3 regions of the Pseudoxanthomonas sp. LARHCG66 genome follow, and region 2 is predicted to be linked to each of the others. Evidence: predicted binding sites of a transcription regulator. Region 2 holds the regulator's gene; each other region holds the start of a gene.
What was found. The regulator FliA, encoded in region 2, starts transcription of late flagellar genes. The targets are predictions, from matches to a motif close to TAAAGTTTNNCNNNCNNNGGCCGATAA.
Positions count from the first base shown of each region.

Region 1: ACIPRS_RS08025 (methyl-accepting chemotaxis protein) is a predicted target of FliA. The motif match lies at 3,969-3,995, and genes of this name have one in related genera.
Region 3: ACIPRS_RS17115 (methyl-accepting chemotaxis protein) is a predicted target of FliA. The motif match lies at 2,951-2,977, and genes of this name have one in related genera.

Region 1 covers NZ_JBIXJW010000002.1:248,680-255,152, reverse strand. The annotation lists gene ACIPRS_RS08050 (M28 family peptidase) at 1-770, opposite strand, end outside; gene mscL (large-conductance mechanosensitive channel protein MscL) at 864-1,265, opposite strand; gene ACIPRS_RS08040 (fumarylacetoacetate hydrolase family protein) at 1,330-2,037, opposite strand; gene ACIPRS_RS08035 (hypothetical protein) at 2,102-2,377, opposite strand; gene ACIPRS_RS08030 (Rieske (2Fe-2S) protein) at 2,468-2,791, shown strand; gene ACIPRS_RS08025 (methyl-accepting chemotaxis protein) at 2,807-3,889, opposite strand; gene ACIPRS_RS08020 (hypothetical protein) at 4,175-4,384, shown strand; gene ettA (energy-dependent translational throttle protein EttA) at 4,659-6,326, opposite strand.
Region 2 covers NZ_JBIXJW010000010.1:33,192-39,664, forward strand. The annotation lists gene flhF (flagellar biosynthesis protein FlhF) at 1-1,130, shown strand, start outside; partial or broken gene ACIPRS_RS18575 (MinD/ParA family protein) at 1,186-1,998, shown strand; gene ACIPRS_RS18580 (RNA polymerase sigma factor FliA) at 1,995-2,747, shown strand; gene ACIPRS_RS18585 (chemotaxis response regulator CheY) at 2,865-3,245, shown strand; gene ACIPRS_RS18590 (protein phosphatase CheZ) at 3,245-3,856, shown strand; gene ACIPRS_RS18595 (hypothetical protein) at 3,893-4,036, shown strand; gene ACIPRS_RS18600 (chemotaxis protein CheA) at 4,064-5,812, shown strand; gene ACIPRS_RS18605 (flagellar motor protein) at 6,057-6,473, shown strand, end outside.
Region 3 covers NZ_JBIXJW010000007.1:4,809-11,281, reverse strand. The annotation lists gene ACIPRS_RS17125 (EAL domain-containing protein) at 1-953, opposite strand, end outside; gene ACIPRS_RS17120 (histidine kinase) at 950-1,594, opposite strand; gene ACIPRS_RS17115 (methyl-accepting chemotaxis protein) at 1,731-2,921, opposite strand; gene ACIPRS_RS17110 (protein-glutamate methylesterase/protein-glutamine glutaminase) at 3,192-4,262, opposite strand; gene cheD (chemoreceptor glutamine deamidase CheD) at 4,262-4,864, opposite strand; gene ACIPRS_RS17100 (CheR family methyltransferase) at 4,861-5,775, opposite strand; gene ACIPRS_RS17095 (methyl-accepting chemotaxis protein) at 5,883-6,473, opposite strand, start outside.

The DNA.
Region 1 (6,473 bases), on a different contig from region 2:
ACATTGTGCGAGGTGTACTCGCCGTCCCAGCCGCAATCCAGTGCGAGCGACACGCGCACCGGGCCGCGCTGCAGCAGACGCGCCAACTGGTCGGCATCGGGGATGGTCAGCGACGCGGACGGTACCGGCGTCAGGCCCTCGTCGAAGCGCGTGATGCCGGTATGCGCGACGCGGTGGTTGTCGGTGCCGGCCGAGCGCATCAGGAACGCGATGGCGCCCTTGCGGATCGCCGCCGAGGGTCCTTTCGAGCGGATCGCGCCGCCGTTGCGGTAGTCGCTGCCGTCACGCGCGGCCTTCATCGGATAGTCGACGAAGGCGATCTTGCCGGCCAGCGAGCCCGCCGGCGCCGCTTCCAGTGCGGCCAGGTCGGCGAAGCGCACGATCTCCGCGTCCACCTTGCCCGCGGGGCTGCCGCCCAGCGCGGTGATCGTCAGCGGTTGCGCGTGCGTGCCGAGCACGGCCGCGCTTTCGCTGCGGCGCACCCACTTGGGAAACGTCACCGGTTCGATCCAAACCTTGTCGAAACCCAGTGCCTTGAACTTCGCCTGTGCCCACGCGACCGCCTTCGCGTCGGCCTCGCTGCCGGCCAGGCGCGGGCCCACTTCGGTCGTCAGTGATTCGACGACGTTCCAGCCGGTGCGGTCCGTGAGGGCCTGCTCGCGCAGTTGCGCGGCAGTGGCCAGTGCGGTGTCGGGGATGCGGGTTTCGCGGGAGGCGGCGAAGGCGGGCGCGGTGACGGCCAGGGCAAGCAGCAGCGGAGCAAGACGCATGGAGGGTCCCGGAAAAACGAAGGCCACGAGCTTACCAGCCCGTGGCCCCGTGTTTCCGTCGACGGCGTTGCCGATCCGGAACGCCGCGTGCCGTTATTTCTTCAGTGCGTCCCGGATCTCGCGCAGCAGCACGATGTCCTCGGGCGTGGCGGCTTCCGGCGCGGGTGCACGCACGCGGTTGTAGGCTTTCAGGAACAGGAAGATCACGAACGCGATGATCAGGAAGTCGATGGCGGTCTGCAGGAAAGCGCCATACTTCAACAGCAGCGCCGGCACGATCTCCTTGCCCGCCGCATCCACCTGCGCCGCGCGCAGGGTCACCGCCAGGTCGCTGAATTTCACACCGCCCATCGTCAGGCCCACCAACGGCATCACGATGCCATCCACCAGGCTGCTGACGATCTTGCCGAACGCGGCACCGATGACCACGCCGACGGCCAGGTCGACCACGTTGCCGCGCGATACGAACTCCTTGAACTCGCTGATCATGCCCATCCCATGTCCTCGTCAGTCGGCGCCTCTGCGGCGTCGGCGCCGACTATATCGCACGCACCGTCGATCAGCCGGCAATACGGCCGCGCAACTCGACCACGCCGTCGAGGGTGGCGGTGAACGTGTCGCCCGGCACCAGCGCAGCCACGCCTGCGGGCGTGCCCATGAAGACCAGGTCGCCCGCCTTCAGTGCGTAAAGCGTGGACAACTCGTGCAGGATGTCGGCCACGTCCCAGATGAGGTCGTGCAGCGCGCCATGCTGGCGCATGTCGCCGTTCACCCGCAGGGTCAGCGTGCGGTCTTCCAGCACCCCGACATCCGCCGCTGGAACCAGTTCGCTGACCGGTGCGGAATGATCGAAGCCTTTGCCGGTATCCCAGGGCAGGCCCTTGGCCTTGGCCGCGCCCTGCAGGTCGCGACGGGTCAGGTCCAGGCCGACGCCGTAGGCGATCACCAGCGCCTTCGCGGCCCCGGGGGAGAGCGGTCCGGGTGGTGCGTCGGTGCCCAGTGCGACGACCAGTTCCACCTCGTGGTGCAGATCGCGCGTGCCCGGCGGGTAGGGAACATCCGCATTCCCGGTGACGATCGCGTCGCCCGGCTTGTGGAAGAACACGGGGCTGCCGCGCTCGGCCTTCGAAGCGGGTGCGGTCGCGCCCATCTCGCGCGCGTGCTCGGCGAAGTTGCGGCCCACGCAGAAGATGCGGCGCACCGGGAACGTGCCGCCACCGCGCACCGGAACGCGCGGAACAGGCGGAGCAGGGATGATGTCGGTCATGTCGGCCACCCGGGGAATGTGGCCGCAGAGTTTAGGCGGGAACGCGCTCGCCCCGCCAAGATGCTCAATGCGAGAGGGGCAGCACCGGCTTGCGGACCACGTGGTACTCCGCGTCGACCACCCGCGCATCGCGCGCGCTGGGCTTGCCCCGCTGGCGCAGGAGCTTGTAAGCCAGGCCGCCGGCGATCATCGCGGCACCGACGAACACGCTGAAGAACACCAGCACACCGAGCAGCAGTACACCCAGCAGGCCCAGGCCGACCCGCAGCAGCGGATGGCGCGGCTTGCGCGGAGCGAACACGTGGCGGAAGGCATTGAACTGGAAATGGCGTGCGTACATGGCGTTGCGTCGTGACAGAATGCGGCCGGAGCCGGTACGCGCAGTATCGGATGACCGTTTGATGACCGTGTGAGGACTTCGTTAAGCGACATGCGACTGAGCGCACTGAATGACATCGCCGACGGCGGTTTCGCCGAGGTTGAAGCCGTGATCGGCGACGATGCCGAGTCGTTGATCCTGCATCGCGATGGCGGCGATGTGCGCGCATGGCTCAATGTCTGTCCCCACGCCGGCAGACGGCTGGACTGGGCGCCTGGTCAATTCCTCAAGAGCAAGAACGGCCACCTTGTCTGTGCCGCCCACGGTGCCTCGTTCGAACTCGTACGCGGTGACTGTGTCGCCGGGCCCTGCCGCGGCGATTCGCTGTGCGCCGTCGCCGTGCAGGTGCGTGACGGCGAGGTGTGGCTGGACTGAGCCGCGCTGCTGGCGTCAGTCGACGCCTTGCACGATCACGCAATGCCAGCCGGTGCGGTAGGTCTCGTAGCCGGGTGACGCGGCCTGTGCCACGCAATGGGCGCGGCCCTCGATGGATACGTCGATCGCGCCACGGGGCTGGGCGAACAGGGATGCATGCCCAGGAAAATCGAGTCGCGAGGCATCCGCGCCGGACTGCGTGTCGGCCAGCAGCCGGCCCTGCGCATCGACGATGCAGACCCGGCTACGGCGCCATTCCACCTCCGACAATGGCGTCCGTTCCACGATGGTCTGCGCCAGTGCGTCCCATCGGAACACAATGCCGAGCACGCCCAGCACGCGCCCCTGTACGCGACCGCCTTCGCGCACCGTGCAGGCGTAAACCAGTACGCGCTCACCGCCCGCAAGCGTGCTCGCATGCATGGACTGGAAGCCGAACTCTTCGCCATTGCGCGTGGACATGGCGGACTGGAACCATTCCTGCTGCGCGACCGAGTGGCCTGCGGACGGGTACTGGCGTGGCCGGCCATTGGTCAGCACATTGCCTTGCAGGTCGGTGAGCACGAGGTCGAAATAGACGGTGTAGGAATCCAGTATCTGGCCGAGCCGCTGGCTGGCATGCGTGAGCGCGGCCGGTTGCGGGTCGTGTGCGGCGGCGACGATCGCCGCATCGGTAGCCCACCAGCGCACATCGCAACTGCGCTCGTACAGGTTGCGGTCGATCAGGTCGATGTTGGCCAGCGCCAGGTCCGTCAGCCGCGTCCGGCGCACGTCGGTCTGCAGTTGGTCCAGTCGCTCGCGCAGATCGGTGCTGGTGCGACCCGCCATGCGGTCGATTTCCTGCGCGGTGTCGCTGACCCGTCGCGACAGCGTGTCCATCTCTTCGGCGATCACGCCGAAGCTGCGTCCGGCGCTGCCGATACGCACGGCCTCGATGCGTGCATTCATCGAGATGATGCGGGTGATGCGGTTGATCTCGTCGATCTTCTGCAGCGATTGACGCAGTTGTTTCAGCAAGGAATCCGACAGTCCCGATACCGACTGGATGTGGTCGTCGATGCCGGCGTCGGGCACGGGGGCGACAGCGCATGCGTTCATGGAGCTCCTTGTGGGGAAGGGGGCGGGGCAACACGGCGCCAGAATGCGGCAGCGTGAAGTCGCTCCCCGTATTGAGGCGCTATCGGCGCGCAAGCGGAGCGCTTTAATCGGCACCGTCGCGGTGCGCGATTTCCCCGGGATGGGGCGGCCGGGCGTCGCGTGTTGGACGCATGCGCGACGCTTGCCTGGAATCCGCGCACCACGGACAGGAGACCGGCATGGGCGACGCGAGCAACTGCATCGCCGTCCGCGTTGGCGACCACGTCCAAGTCGATCGGCGATTGGATGAACGCCTATTTCGCGGCTGCGACGTTGCTGCTGTTGCCGTTCGAAGCAGTGGCGTTCCGGTTGGCCTTTCACCGCGTCGGTTCGCTGAACTACCCGGAATGGCTGGTGATAGCGGCCTTCCTGACCGTCCAGACCTTTGTCTTCTGGTCGATCGCGCTGCTTCTGCAACGCTGGGTCCCGGGACGGTTTACGGCATCTTTTCGTTGATGCAGCTGTTTCAGCCGTATGCGCGCTGGAAATCGCTGCTGCGCGGCCTTCTGGATTGTGGGCTCTTCTTCGTTGTCATCCAGGTGGTAGTGGGGGTAGCGGTGGCAGTGGTGATGGCGACCTCCGCCGGAGGGTAGTACCCCACCTTGCATTCGATTGCCGCACATTTGCAGGTCGAACGCAGTGACCGATCGCAGACGAGAACGCCGGCACAGGGCCGGCGTTCTCGTTGGGCAAGGTCAGAGGCGATCACGCATCTGTGCGCGCGAACACGTCACTTCAGCGCCTTGAACCGCAGGCGGTGCGGACGGGCGCCGTCTTCGCCCAGGCGACGCTTCTTGTCTTCCTCGTACTCGCGGTAGTTGCCCTGGAAGAACTCCACGTGCGAGTCGCCTTCGAAGGCGAGGATGTGGGTGGCGATGCGGTCCAGGAACCAGCGGTCATGCGAAATGACGAAGGTGTTGCCGGGGAACTCCAGCAGCGCGTCTTCCAGCGCACGCAGGGTTTCGATGTCCAGGTCGTTGGACGGTTCGTCGAGCAGCAGCACGTTGCCGCCCTGCAGCAGCGTCTTGGCCATGTGCAGGCGGCCGCGTTCACCGCCGGACAGCGAGCCCACCATTTTCTGCTGGTCCTGGCCCTTGAAGTTGAAGCGGCCGATGTACGCGCGCGACTGGATCTCGACGCCGTTGATGTTGAGGATGTCCAGGCCGCCGGAAATCTCCTGGAAGACGTTGTGGTTGCCTTCCAGCTTCTCGCGGCTCTGGTCCACGTACGCCAGCTGCACGGTCGGACCGGTGGTGATGGTGCCGGAATCCGGCTTTTCCTGGCCGGTGATCATCTTGAACAGCGTCGACTTGCCCGCGCCGTTGGGGCCGATGATGCCGACGATCGCGCCGCCCGGGACCAGGAAGCTCAGATTGTCGATCAGCAGGCGGTCGCCGAACTTCTTCGAGACATTCTTGAACTCGATGACGTTGTTGCCCAGTCGCTCCCCCGGCGGGATGAAGATCTCGTTGGTCTCGTTGCGGCGCTGGTAGTCGACCGATTGCAGTTCTTCCAGACGTGCCAGGCGCGCCTTGCCCTTGGAGCGGCCGCCCTTGGCGTTCTGGCGCGACCATTCAAGTTCCTTCTGGATCGCCTTCTGGCGGGCCTTTTCCTGGTTGTCTTCCTGCTTCAGGCGCTCGTCCTTCTGCACCAGCCAGTCGGTGTAGTTGCCCTTCCACGGGATGCCGCGACCGCGGTCGAGTTCGAGGATCCATTCGGCGGCGTTGTCGAGGAAGTAACGGTCATGGGTGACCGCCACCACGGTGCCGGTGTAGCGGGCGAGGAACTGTTCCAGCCACTCGACGGACTCGGCATCCAGGTGGTTGGTCGGTTCGTCGAGCAGCAGCATGTCCGGCTTCTGCAGCAGCAGGCGGCACAGCGCCACGCGGCGCTTCTCGCCGCCGGACAGCTTGCCGACGATGGCGTCCCACGGCGGCAGGCGCAGCGCGTCGGCGGCCACGTCCAGCTGGTTTTCCAGTGTGTGCGCGTCGCCGGCGGCGAGGATCGCTTCCAGACGCTCCTGTTCCTTGGCCAGGGCGTCGAAGTCGGCGCCTTCTTCGGCGTAGGCGGCGTACACGGCTTCGAGGGCGGCCTGCGCCTGCAGCACATCGCCCACGCCTTCCTCGACGGCCTGGCGGACGGTGTGTTCAGGGTTGAGCTCCGGCTCCTGCGCCAGGTAGCCGACCTTGATACCGGGCTGCGGGCGGGCCTCACCCTCGAAATCCTTGTCCACGCCGGCCATGATCTTCAGTACCGTGGACTTGCCGGCGCCATTCAGGCCCAGCAGGCCGATCTTGGCGCCCGGATAGAAGGACAGCGAGATGTCCTTGATGATCTGCCGCTTGGGCGGGACCACCTTGCTGACCCGGTTCATGGTGTAGATGTATTGCGAGGACATGCAGGCTCCGGTACGCAGGCCCCGGCGCCCGGCCGGGGACGGCGGGCGGGGAGGCAAATTGGGAATGCGGCGATTATAGCCGCTAAGGCTCGCCCGACCGCTGGCTGAATACGTTTCGCCAACCCGCCTTTGACACAGCCGTAACCG
Region 2 (6,473 bases):
CGCGCCGTCAGCCCGCGCCGCGCGCCGACGCCGATGACACGCTCGATCTGGATGCGCTGCTGCCCTCGATCGCGCCGCCGGTGTCGCTGCCGGAACCCGAGCCTGCGCCGGTCGTCGCGCTGCACGCCACGCGTGCACCGGTGATCGCACCGGTACCGGCGCCCGCTGCCGTCACCGTACCGACGCTGACCGTCGTCACCGACAACGCCACGCACGCCCGCGAGAGCGACGAGCAGCTGGTGCAGATGCGCGGCGAACTGTCCGCCATGCGCGAGATGATCGAGCGCGAGATGCACCGCCTCACCGACGAACGCCTGCGCGGTTCGCCGGTGCGGATGCAGGCGATGGAACTGATGGAAGACTACGGCTTCGACGCCGGCATCACCCGCGACATCGCCCTGCAGATTCCCGCCGACACCGAATTGCACCGCGGCCGTGGCCTGATGCTGGGCCTGCTGTCGAAGAAGCTGCCGGTGGTCGACACCGACCTGCTGGAAACCGGCGGCGTCATCGCGCTGGTGGGCCCCACCGGCGCGGGCAAGACCACCACCATCGCCAAGCTCGCCGCCTGCTTCGCGCAGCGCTACAACGCACGCGACGTGGCGCTGATCACCACCGACACCGTGCGGGTCGGCGGTCGCGAGCAACTGCACGGCTACGGCCGCCAGCTCGGCATCGCCGTGCACGAGGCCGACAGCGCACAGGCCCTCGCACTGCTGCTGGAGCGCCTGCGCGACTACAAGCTGGTACTGATCGATACCGCCGGCCTGGGCCAGCGCGACCGCAACCTGGTGGGCCAGCTCAACTGGCTGCGCGCATCGGGCCAGGTGAAGACCCTGCTGTGCCTGCCGGCCAACTCGCACTTCTCCGACCTGGACGAGGTCGTCCGCCGCTTCAGCAGCGTGCAGCCGCAAGGCGTGGTGCTGACCAAGCTGGACGAGACAGGCCGCCTGGGCAGCGCCCTGTCGGTAGTCGTGGACCACCAGCTGCCGATGACCTGGGTAACCGACGGCCAGCGCGTTCCCCACGATCTCCACCGCGCCAACAGCGCCCACCTCGTGCTGCGGCTGGACCAGCTGCGCCGCGAAGCCGACGAACCCTGCTCGACCGAGGCCACCCATGTCGCCTGACCACCTGCTGCAGACCAATCCCCGCAGCACGCCGCCGGCCGCCGGCGCATTCCATCCCGTGCGCGTCATCGCCATCACCGGTGGCAAGGGCGGCGTGGGCAAGACCAACGTGTCGGTCAACCTGGCCGTGTCGCTGGCCGAAATGGGCAAGCGCACGCTGCTGATGGACGCCGACCTGGGCCTGGCCAACGTGGACGTGCTGCTCGGGTTGTCGCCGAAGTTCACCCTCGCCGACCTGGTCGCAGGACGTTGCGGACTGGAAGACGTACTGCTGGAAGGCCCCGAGGGCGTGCTGGTGGTTCCCGCCTCGTCGGGTTTCCGCCACATGGCCGAACTGGCGCCGGCCGAGCACGTGGGCCTGGTCAACGTGTTCTCCGAACTGCAGCGGGCGCTGGATTTCATGGTGGTCGACACCGCCGCCGGCATCACCGACAGCGTGCTGACCTTCTGCCAGGCCGCGCAGGACACCGTGGTGGTGGTCTGCGACGAGCCGGCCTCGATCACCGACGCCTACGCGCTGATCAAGGTGCTCGCGCGCGAGCGCGGCCTGGACCGCGTGCACGTCATCGCCAACATGGTCCGCGACCCCAACGAGGGCCGGAAGCTGTATGAAAAACTCGCCCGCGTCTGCGAGCGTTTCCTCGGCGATGTCGCCCTGCACTACCTCGGCGCGGTGCCGCAGGACGACTGGCTGCGCCGTGCGGTGCAGCGCCAGCAGCCCGTCGTGAAAGCCTATCCGGGCAGCCCATCGGCCCGCGCCATCGCCGAGATCGCGCGCATGACCGCACGCTGGCAGCCGCCGCTGGGAGCGCGCGGCAACGTCGAGTTCTTCGTCGAACGCCTGATCCAGCGGGGAGTCGCCGCATGAACACCGCCGCCGCCCAATACCGCGCCGTACAACGCAGCAGTGCGAACGATTTCGTCACCCAGCATGCCGACCTGGTCCGCCGCATCGCCCATCACCTGGCCGCGCGCCTGCCGGCCAGCGTGGAGATCGACGACCTGGTGCAGGCCGGCATGATCGGCCTGCTGGAAGCCTCGCGCAGCTACGATGCCGAGCAGGGCGCCTCGTTCGAGACCTACGCCTCCATCCGCATCCGCGGGTCGATGATCGACGAGATCCGCCGCGGCGACTGGGTACCGCGCTCGGTCCACCGTCGCGCCCGCCAGGCGGCCGCCACCGTGCGCGAGATCGAACAGCGCACCGGCCGTGCCGCCATCGCCACCGAAGTGGCGAGCGCGATGGAAATGCCGCTGCCCGAATACCTGCGCCTGATGGAAGATGCCGCGCGTGGCCAGGTGCTGAGCCTGGAATCGCACATCGACGACCATGGCGAACCCAACACCGCGCGTACCGGCGGCCCCTCGCCGCAGCAGCACTTGGAGCGCAGCGAGTTCCGCCAGCAACTGGTCAAGGCCATCGGCCACCTGCCCGAACGGGAGCAGCTGGTGCTGTCCATGTACTACGAGCAGGAGCTCAACCTGAAGGAGATCGGCGCCGTCCTCGGCGTCAGCGAGTCGCGCGTCTGCCAGATCCACGGCCAGGCCATGGTGCGGCTGCGCGGACGCCTGCAGGTGTTCGAGAAGGCCGACGCCGGCCTGGAAGACAACGACTGAAGAATCCCCACGGCCTGCCGATAAGGCTCCGGTAGGCCGCCGCGTGCAGCCCCTGCCTTGCCGTAGCCCCTGACCGGGCACGCTTTACTGGAGTTCGATGTGACCGCCAACAAGAACATGCGCATCCTCATCGTGGACGACTTTTCCACCATGCGCCGCATCATCAAGAATCTGCTCAATGACCTGGGCTATACCAATACCGCCGAGGCCGAAGACGGCAACAGCGCGTTGACCGCACTGTCCCAGGGCAGCTTCGAGTTCGTGGTCACCGACTGGAACATGCCCGGCATGACCGGCATCGAGCTGCTGAAGGCCATCCGCGCCGACGACCGCTACAAGACCCTGCCGGTGCTGATGGTCACCGCCGAGGCCAAGCGCGAGCAGATCATCGAGGCGGCGCAGAACGGCGTGAACGGCTACATCATCAAGCCGTTCACCGCGCAGACGCTGGAAGAGAAGCTGGGCAAGATCTTCGAACGCCTGGGAGCCGCTGCCTGATGAGCGCCGTGGCCGATGTCGCCGGCGCACGCGCCGCGCTGGTGGAAAAACTGCAGCACGCGCTGGATGCCCTGGAACAGGGCGACGAAGCCGGCTGGCGCCGCGAACTGGATGCCATCGCCGCCTGGCGCACGCAGCCGATGATGCAGGGCCTGGGCCGCCTGGCGCGCGAGCTGGCGCAGACGCTGGGCGAACTGCCGCCCACCGGACCGGGCGAGCTGGACGACGCCTGCGCGCGCCTGGACCATGTGGTGGAAATGACCGAACAGGCCAGCCACACCACGCTGGACCTGGCCGAACAGTGCCGTGGCTACGCCACCCAACTGAAGGGCACCGCGCTGTCGCCCGAGCAGGCGGCGCTGGTGGACAGCATCGGCAAGGGGCTGTCGGAGATGGCCCTGGCGCAGAGCTACCAGGACCTCACCGGCCAGATCATCCGTCGCGTCGCGGGCATCGTCCGTCGCGTGCACGAGGGCTTCGGCGCGCTGGGCCTGCCGCCGCCGGAGAAGAAGAACCCTTCAGATCTGGCCGGTCCGGCCGTTGCTGGTCTGGACCGCAACGCGTTTTCACAGAACGACGCAGACGACCTGCTCTCCGGACTGGGGCTGTAGGCACCCGCGAACGCGCAGCGGAACCGGAGACCTGCCATGCCCGACGCTTCCGCCCGCCGTTCCTGCCATCCCCTCGTCCTGCTGTTCGTGGGATCGCTGCTGGTCTGCGATGTTCTGGTCGGCCGCTTCCTGCGGCGTCGCCACGCGCACGCCCTGCACCTGCTCGATTCCTCCCGCTGATCACCCGTCCCGGTACCTGCCCCGCCCATGTCCGCCGTCACCCCTGAAATCGCCGCCGACTTCCTGATCGAAGCGCAGGAAATCCTCGACCGGCTGGGCGAGCAACTGGTCACGCTGGAACAGGACCCCTCCGACAGCGAGCAGCTGAACGCGGTATTCCGCGGCTTCCACACCCTGAAGGGCGGCGCCGGCTTCCTCGGCATCCAGCCGATGGTCAACCTGTGCCATGCGGCCGAAGAGACGCTGGGCCTGGTGCGCGCCGGCCAGGCGACGCTGGAACCGCAACACTTCGATGCCGCCCAGCAATCGCTGGACTGGCTGCAACAGATGCTGGATGCGATCGGTGCCGGCGAAGACCCGCCACACGCCCCGCAGATGCTGATCGACCAGTTCGATACCCGGGGGGATGCCGCACCCGCCGCGCCGAAACCCACCGCCGCGACAAGCGCCGCGCCCGCTGCGGCCGGCGCGGACCTGATCAGCGACGACGAGTTCGAGGCCTTGCTGGACCAGTTGCACGGTGATGGCGCACCCACCCGCGCCGCTGCGCCCGCACCCGTCGCGCGACCGGCACCTTCGCCCGCGAAACCGGCCGCGCCGAAGCCGGCCGCGAAAACCGGTGGCGAAACCGAACAGACCATCCGCGTGGACACCAAGCGGCTGGACGCCATCGTCAACCTGGTGGGCGAACTGGTGCTGTCGCGCAACCGCCTGAAGACATTGCGCGCGCGCATCCGCGACGAAGAACTGGACCGCGCCGTCAGCAGCCTCGACATCGCCACCGCGCGCCTGCAGACGGCGGTGATGCGCACGCGCATGCAGCCGGTGGGCAAGGTGTTCTCGCGCTTTCCCAAGGTCGCGCGCGACGTTGCCCGCCAGTTGCAGAAGGAAGTGGACCTGGAACTGGTCGGCGCCGAGACGGAGCTGGACCGCAACCTGGTGGAAGCGCTGGCCGATCCGCTGGTGCACCTGGTCCGCAACGCCATCGACCACGGTGTCGAAGTGCCCAGCCTGCGCGAAGCCTGCAGCAAGCCGCGTGCCGGCCACGTACGCCTGTCGGCGCAGCAGGAAGGCGACTTCGTCACCATCGAAATCCGCGACGACGGCGCCGGCATCGATCCCGAACGCCTGCGGGCCAAGGCGCTCGAAAAGGGCCTGATCGATCCCGAAGCCGCCGCGCGTCTGACCCACGACGAATGCCTGCAGCTGGTCTTCCTGCCCGGCTTCTCCACCAAGGCCGAGGTCACCGACATCTCAGGCCGCGGTGTGGGCATGGACGTGGTGCAATCGCGCATCCGCGAACTCAGCGGGCAGATCACCATCCATTCCGACATCGGGCGCGGCAGCCGTTTCGTCATCCGCGTGCCGCTGACCCTGGCGATCCTGCCCACCCTGCTGGTGCAGGCCGGCGACCCCGTCTATGCACTGCCGCTCGCGCGCGTGATGGAAGTGCTGCACGCACCGTCCGAAAGCCTGCGCTGGTTCGATGGCCAGGCCGTGCTGGATCGCCAGAGCCATACCTTGCCCCTGGTCGACCTGCGCCACTGGCTGCAGGTGGACCCGGTGATGACGCCCCTGCTCACCATCGTGGTGCTGCAGATGGGCGAACAACGCTTCGGCCTGATCGTCGATCAGGTGCGCGGCCGCGAAGAAGTCGTCATCAAGCCCCTGCCACGCGCCGTGCGCGGCCTGCCCGGCTACGCAGGCGCCACCCTGATCGGCGACGGCCGCATGGCCCTGATCCTCGACGTGGACGGCCTGCGCGCGACGGCGTGACGCATTGTGCTCCCTGTAGGAGCGACGCAAGTCGCGACCGCACGCCCTGCACAACATGACGCCTGGATGGCGGTGTGACCCGGTCGCAAATAACGTCGCTGCTGCAATCGCCAGGCGACAGCTCGCGATTCCAGATCACGCGCGGCATGACAACCCGGTGTCTGTGTGATCACGGTCGCGACTTGCGTCGCTCCTACAGGACTCACGACTCAAGTCCACCTGAACCGGGCCGATAGATCTGCACATGGACATCTTCAGCCTCATCGGACTCATCCTGGCGCTGGTCGCCCTGGTAGGCGGCAGCATCCTCAAGGGCGCGGGCCTGTCCTCGCTGTGGTCGTCGGCGGCCTTCGTCATCGTGATCCTGGGCACCATCGCCGCGATCCTGGTGCATACGCCGCCGCCGGTATTCAAGCGCGCGCTGTCCATCGTGCGCTGGGTGATCCGGCCACCGGGCACCGATGGCGATGCGCTGATCGCCGAGATCGTCGACTGGAGCAACATCGCCCGCAAGCAGGGCCTGCTGGGGCTGGAGCCGCTGGTCAACCAGCAGGACGACCCGTTCCTGAAGAAGGGCCTGCAGATGCTGGTGGACGGCGTGGAGCCCGAATCGATCCGCCACATGATGGAGATCGACCTCAACGGCCAGGAACACCAGGAT
Region 3 (6,473 bases), on a different contig from region 2:
AGCGTGCGGTGGACCAGGTTCATGTCCTTGGCCAGCGCGTTCTGGCGGACTTCCAGCACCACCATCTGCGGCGGGATGCCGGCCTCCTGCATGGCCTCCAGCACTTCGGAAACGAAGCTGGGGCGCAGCAGCTGCAGCGTCGACACGTTCACCGCGATCTCGAAATCGTCGAAGCCCCAGTCGCGCCAGACGCGCGCCTGCTTGAAGGCATTGCGCAACACCCAGTCGCCGATCTGCACAATGACGCCCAGCTTCTCGGCCACGTGCATGAAGCGTTCCGGCACCAGCAGGCCAAGCGCGGGCGAGTACCAGCGCAGCAGCGTTTCCATGCCCACCACGCGGCCGTCGTGGGCGTTGATCTGCGGCTGGTAGAACAGGCGCAGCTCGTTGTGCTGGATGGCGTTGACGATCTGGCGGGCGATGATGCTGTCGCTGCGCGCGGTGATCGCGGCGCCGCGCCGGTACAGGCGCACCAGGTTCATGCCCTCGTGCTTGGCCTGTTCCATCGCGCTTTCGGCGCACTGCAGCAGGCCGGACGCAGTGTCCGCATGCTCCGGGCACAGCGCGATGCCCAGCGTGCCGGTCAGGAACAGCGTGTACGGCAGCACCGTCATCGGCAGCTCGATCTGCTCGCGCAAGGCATCGCCGAAGCGTTCCGGCGGCAGTGTGCCCGGCAGGCGCGGCACCGCCACGATGAATTCGTCGCTGCCATGGCGCCAGGCGCGTGCTTCCGGGCCGAGTGACCGCTGCAGCCGGTCGCTGAGGATCGCCAGCGCTTCATCGCCGACTTCCACGCCCATGTTCTCGTTGATCGAGCGGAAGTGGTCGATGTCCAGGTACAGCAGCATCAACGGCGTGCCGTCCGCATTCGCGGTGTCGACCATCCGCTGCAGGTCGGGTTCGCCGGCGCCGAGGCGGGGCAGGCGGGGCAGGTGGGCGTGCTCGGTGTTCAAGCGGTGTCGGTGGGCGTCACGGGTGCAGGCGCATAGGGTAGGCGAAGTTGCCATCGGCTGCCGCGCCCGCCGCTGCTGGATTCCAGCCCGCCGCCAAGCGTCGCGGCCAGGGCCTGCAGCAGCGGCAGTTCGGTGCATGCCGCGTGGACATCGGCATCCAGGGTGACGGCGAGTCCGCCCTCGGCATCGGCGTCGCCGGCCAGCTCCAGCGCCAGCCGGCCTCCCGCACCCGCCACCGCGCGCATGGCGACCTGCGCGATCCGGAACGCCACCAGCGCCGTATCGGCCGCAGGCATGTTCGGCAACGGAGCGAGTGTCACCGCGGTGCCGGGAAACACGCGTTCGTGCTCGGCGCGCAATGCGGCGTCCAGCCCGATCGCTTCCAGCTGGGGCGGGTGCAACGTGGCATGCAGGTCGCGCAGGATCGCGACGGTCTCGTCGCAGGTGCGGATGATGTCCTGCAGGTCTTCCTGCTGCTGTGCCGGATCATCCTCGGACTGCACCAGGTGCGCACCCATCTTGATCGCCGACAGTGCCTGCCCGACCTGGTTGTGCAGCGCGCGCCCCACCTGAAGGCGTTCGGCTTCCTGCAGCCGGAACAACTGCAGCAAGAACGGGGAGGGAAGCGGCGGGTTCGACATCGTCAGCAGCAGTGCGATCAGCCTGCAGTATGCCAGTGGCGATCCGCAGCCGGGCGGGCTGCCGTCCGGAACGCGACGGGGCGACCAGATCCTGGTCGCCCCGTCGGGATTCAGTGGTGTGCGGACGCTGTCGCGGTCAGAACAGTTCCACCGTGCCGGCGCCCATGTTCTGCTGTGCGACCGGCTTGTGCGGCGGGCGTTCCCACTCGGTGCGCTGGTCGCGCAGGCGGTTGCCGATCAGGCGCAGTGCGCTGAGCAGTTCGTTGTCGGTCGCGCCGCCGGAGCGATGCAGGAGTTCCTGCAGGGCGAGGGCTTCCTTGTTGATCGCGGTCAGGCGGTCAAGGTGGGTGTTCGCACTGCCCAGCGACTGGGTGGCGATGTCCTCGAACTGCAGCGAGCGGACGGCATCGGCCACGCTGGCATCGATGGCATGGCCGCACATCGAGACTTCGCGCATGCCATCGCCCAGCGAGGCGTTGATCGCAGCCACCTGGTTCAGCATGCCGGCGGCTTCCGAACGTGCCTCACGGGAGCGGTCCAGGTCGCGCGAGGCCATGTTGGAGACTGTGTCGCGCACCTTGGCGATGGATTCCTTGGAGCTGTGCGCCAGCTTGCGGATCTGTTCGTTGAACGCGGTGGAGCGCTCGGACAGGTTGCGCACTTCGTCGGCCACCACCGCGAAACCGCGACCGGCTTCACCGGCACGGGCGGCTTCGATGGCGGCATTCAGCGCCAGCAGGTTGGTCTGGTCGGCGATGGACTTCACGTCTTCCAGCAGCGAGAAGATGCCGTCCAGGTGCTGCGCCATGTCGTCGATGTGGTGCACGGTGGTGCCGCTCTGGCCGGCGACCTGCTCCAGTGCCTCCACCAGCTGTTCCATGCGCTGGCTGGCGTTCTGCGCGAAGCGCGCCACGTCCACGCCGGCACGGTCTCCCTCGCCATTGCGGTCGATGATGCGGGAGATCGCGGCACTCTGTTCGCGTGACTTGCGGTTCATCGCATCGAAGCTGCCGCCGAGGTTGCTGACGGCTTCGCGGATCAGCTCGCGGGCGCGGTCGATCTCGCTGCGCGAACCTTCGATCTCGTTGTTGACGAAGCGGCGCAGCTCGGTGAGCAGCGCATCCTGTTCGCGGATGACGGTGGCGTGCTCGGGCGACACCACGTGGCTGTTGACGGCCGTCAGCCAGGCGAAGATCAGCCAGGCCAGCGTCAGCGAAGTCAGCAGGGCCCACTGCAGCGCGTTCGGCCAGTCGAAGGCGACCGACAGCGGGAACAGCAGGGTGAGGATGAGGGGTGCCGCAAGACGAACCAGGATGCGCGAGTACATGGGTGCTCTCTGATGAAGCTCACTGTTGAGTATCGGCCGTAGGGATCGGCTCTTTAGGCGGGAAATCGGGTGGTTTTTCGATCCCCCGCGATCTGTGACGGGCGTTGCGACCTTCTGTAGGAGCGACGTGAGTCGCGACCGCCGCAGGGAGGGGCCATTGGCATTGACGGAGTGGGATGCTTGCCCGCCACAGCACCTTGCCTGTACGAGTCAGGGCAGCGTCGGCCGTGCGGTCGCGACTTACGTCGCTTCTACAACGGCGCCAGCGCCTCAGGCGATCGCTGCCGCCAGGTCCAGCAGGCGCTGCGCGATGCGTTCCAGCGGCAGGGCTTCCTTGGCGGCGCCCAGGCGCATGGCGGCGCCGGGCATGCCCCAGACCACGCTGGTGGCTTCGTCCTGCACCAGGGTCGGCGCGCCGGCCTGGCTCATTTCCAGCAGGCCGCGGGCACCGTCGTCGCCCATGCCGGTGAGGATGGCGCCCACCGCGTTGCCGCCCGCGCTCTGCGCGACCGAGCGGAACAGCACGTCGACCGCCGGCTTGTGCCGGTTCACCGCCGGGCCGTCGTCGATCCGGCAGCGCCAGCGCGCACCGTCGCGGATGACCCGCATGTGCTGGCCGCCAGGCGGCAGGTAGGCGTGACCGGGCAGGATGGCTTCGCCATCGCTGGCTTCGCGTACGGCCATGGCCGAATGACGGTCCAGCCGTTCCGCGAAGGCGTGGCTGAAACCGGCCGGGATGTGCTGGGTCAGCACGATGGCCGGCGCGTCGGCGGGCATCTGTTCCAGCACCACGCGCAGGGCTTCGGTGCCACCGGCGGAGGCGCCGATGGCGATCAGGCGGTCGGTGGTGCGGAAGCGCAGGGCCGGAGGGGATGGCAGCGCGGTGTCCAGGCCCACGCGGGGCGCGCCGGTGCGAGCCAGCGGGCGGACACGCGCCTTCGCGGCGGCCTTCACCTTGGCGATGATCTCGTCGGCATACGCCTGCAATCCACTGGCGACATCGAGTTTGGGCTTGGACACGAAATCCACCGCACCCAGCGCCAGCGCCTGCAGCGTGGTGTCGGCGCCACGCTCGGTCAGCGAGGAGATCATCACCACCGGCATCGGCCGCAGGCGCATGACGTTTTCCAGGAACGCCAACCCGTCCATGCGCGGCATTTCCACGTCCAGCGTCATCACGTTGGGATTCAGGCGCTTGATCTTGTCGCGGGCCAGCAGCGGATCGGCGGCGGAACCGACGACTTCGATGCCCGGATCGCGCGAGAGGATCTCGGTCAGCATCTGCCGCACGACCGCCGAGTCATCGACGATCAGCACCTTGCAGGAGGAAGGACTACTCATCAGAACAGCTCCACGCCTCCGGTGACCGGCGCCCTCGACAGACGGGCGCGGGCAGCGGATTCGGCGGCCAGGACCTCGGCATCATGGGCATGCGGCAGGCGCTGCACGACCACGCGGCCGGTGTTGGGGAAATACCAGACCTTGCGCGGATGGATGCCGCGCAGGTCTTCGGCGACCACGGGAATGCGTTCGGCATCCAGGTACTTGCGGACGAACTCGGCATTGCGCGTGCCGACCGGGTTGCTGGTGAAGCCTTTCAGCACGTTGGCACCGCCGAAGACCTTGGCCTCCAGGCGGTTGCGCGCGGCGCCCCGCTTGAGCAGGTCGTTGATCAGCAGTTCCATCGCGAAGCTGCCGTAGCGCGCGGGCGCACCGTCGCCCACGTTGCCGTCCGGCAGCAGGAAGTGGTTCATGCCACCCAGCTTGAGCAGCGGGTCGCGGATGCAGGCGGCCACGCAGGAGCCCAGCACGGTGACCAGCGCGGTGTCGTTGTCCACCACCAGGTACTGCGTGGGCAGCAGCTTGGCCGCTTCGGTCTTGAAGCGGGCGTCGTGGTAGCGCATCACGCTGCCGTCGGCGAACGAGGCGGCGGCTGAACTCATGCGCCGGTCCCGGCGCGGCGGTACAGCGTGCGACCGCAGGGCTGGATGATGTCGGCGGCGTGCAGGTAGTTTTCCGAGTGCCCGGTGTACAGCATGCCGTCTTCGGCCAGGTGCGGCACCAGGCGCGCCAGGATGCCGCGCTGGGTGGGCTTGTCGAAATAGATCATCACGTTGCGGCAGAACACCGCGGTGAACGGGCCGGCCACGTCGTAGCGCGCGGTCAGCAGGTTGAGCGGGCGGAACGCGATCAGCTGGCGCAGGGCCGGATGCACGCGGCACTTGCCTTCGTTGGGGCCGCTGCCGCGCTGGAAATAGCGCCGCTTCAGGGTGTCGTCCAGGCCGGCGATGCGCTCGACCGGATAGACGCCGCGTTCGCCGGTGGCCAGCACCTGCGTGTCCACGTCCGTGGCCAGGATGCTTACCGGCGGGGTCAGCGTGCCGTAGGCCTCACAGGCGGTGATGGCGATGGAGTAGGGCTCTTCGCCGGTGGACGCGGCACATGACCAGATCTTCAGCGGGCCGTCGTTCCGGCGCTTCGCCAGTTCTTCCTGCAGCCGCTCGAAGTGGTGCGGCTCGCGGAAGAACGAGGTGAGGTTCGTGGTCAGTGCGTTGGTGAACGCCTGCCACTCATCGCCACCATCCCGTTCCAGCTGGTCGAGGTAATCCTTGAAGCTGCGCAGGCCCAGCGCGCGCAGTCTGCGTGACAGGCGGCCATAGACCATGTCGCGCTTGCCGTCGGCCAGGGCGATGCCGGCGCGCTGGCGGATCAGGTCGACCACGCGACGGAAGTCGCGGTCGTCGAACTCGAAATCGCGTGCCGCCGATCCTGCCGCGCCGTCGTCGGCGGGAAGCGGCGCAGGGGTCCGTCGTGTCGTGGCAGCCGGGGCAGGGGAGCGGGTACTGACGGACATCGGATTCTCGACGGGACGGATGAGGCTAGGGGCGTGGCGGGACCCTTTCCCTGCCGCAGGGACAGGGAAAGGGAGCTGTTGCCGGGATGCGATGCAAACCGCGTGCCTCAGAATTCCTGCCAGTCGTCGCCATCGGCCAGGGCGGGCTCCAGCATCGACGGCGTGGCGGCGCGCGGCGCGGGCCTGGACGGAACCGGGGCTGCTGCCTTGGCCGGCTTGGCGACCGCGGCGGTCGGGGCGGTCGGGGCGGCGTGGGCATGCAGCTTGAACACCGACACCGACTCGCTCAGCGCCTGTGCCTGCTCTTCCATCGAACGGGCGGCGGCAGAGGCTTCTTCCACCAGCGCGGCGTTCTGCTGGGTGGTTTCGTCCATCTGGGTGATGGTCTGGTTGACCTGTTCGATGCCGGCGCTCTGTTCCTGCGAGGCGGCCGAGATCTCGGCCATGATGTCGGTCACGCGCTGCACGCTGGCGACGATCTCGCCCATCGTCGCGCCTGCCTGGTTCACCAGCTTGGAGCCATCGGCCACCTTGTCCACCGAGGTCTCGATCAGGCCCTTGATCTCCTTGGCGGCATTTGCGCTGCGCTGGGCCAGCGTCCGGACTTCCGAAGCGACCACCGCGAAACCACGACCCTGCTCGCCGGCACGGGCGGCTTCCACGGCCGCGTTCAAGGCCAGGATGTTGGTCTGGAAGGC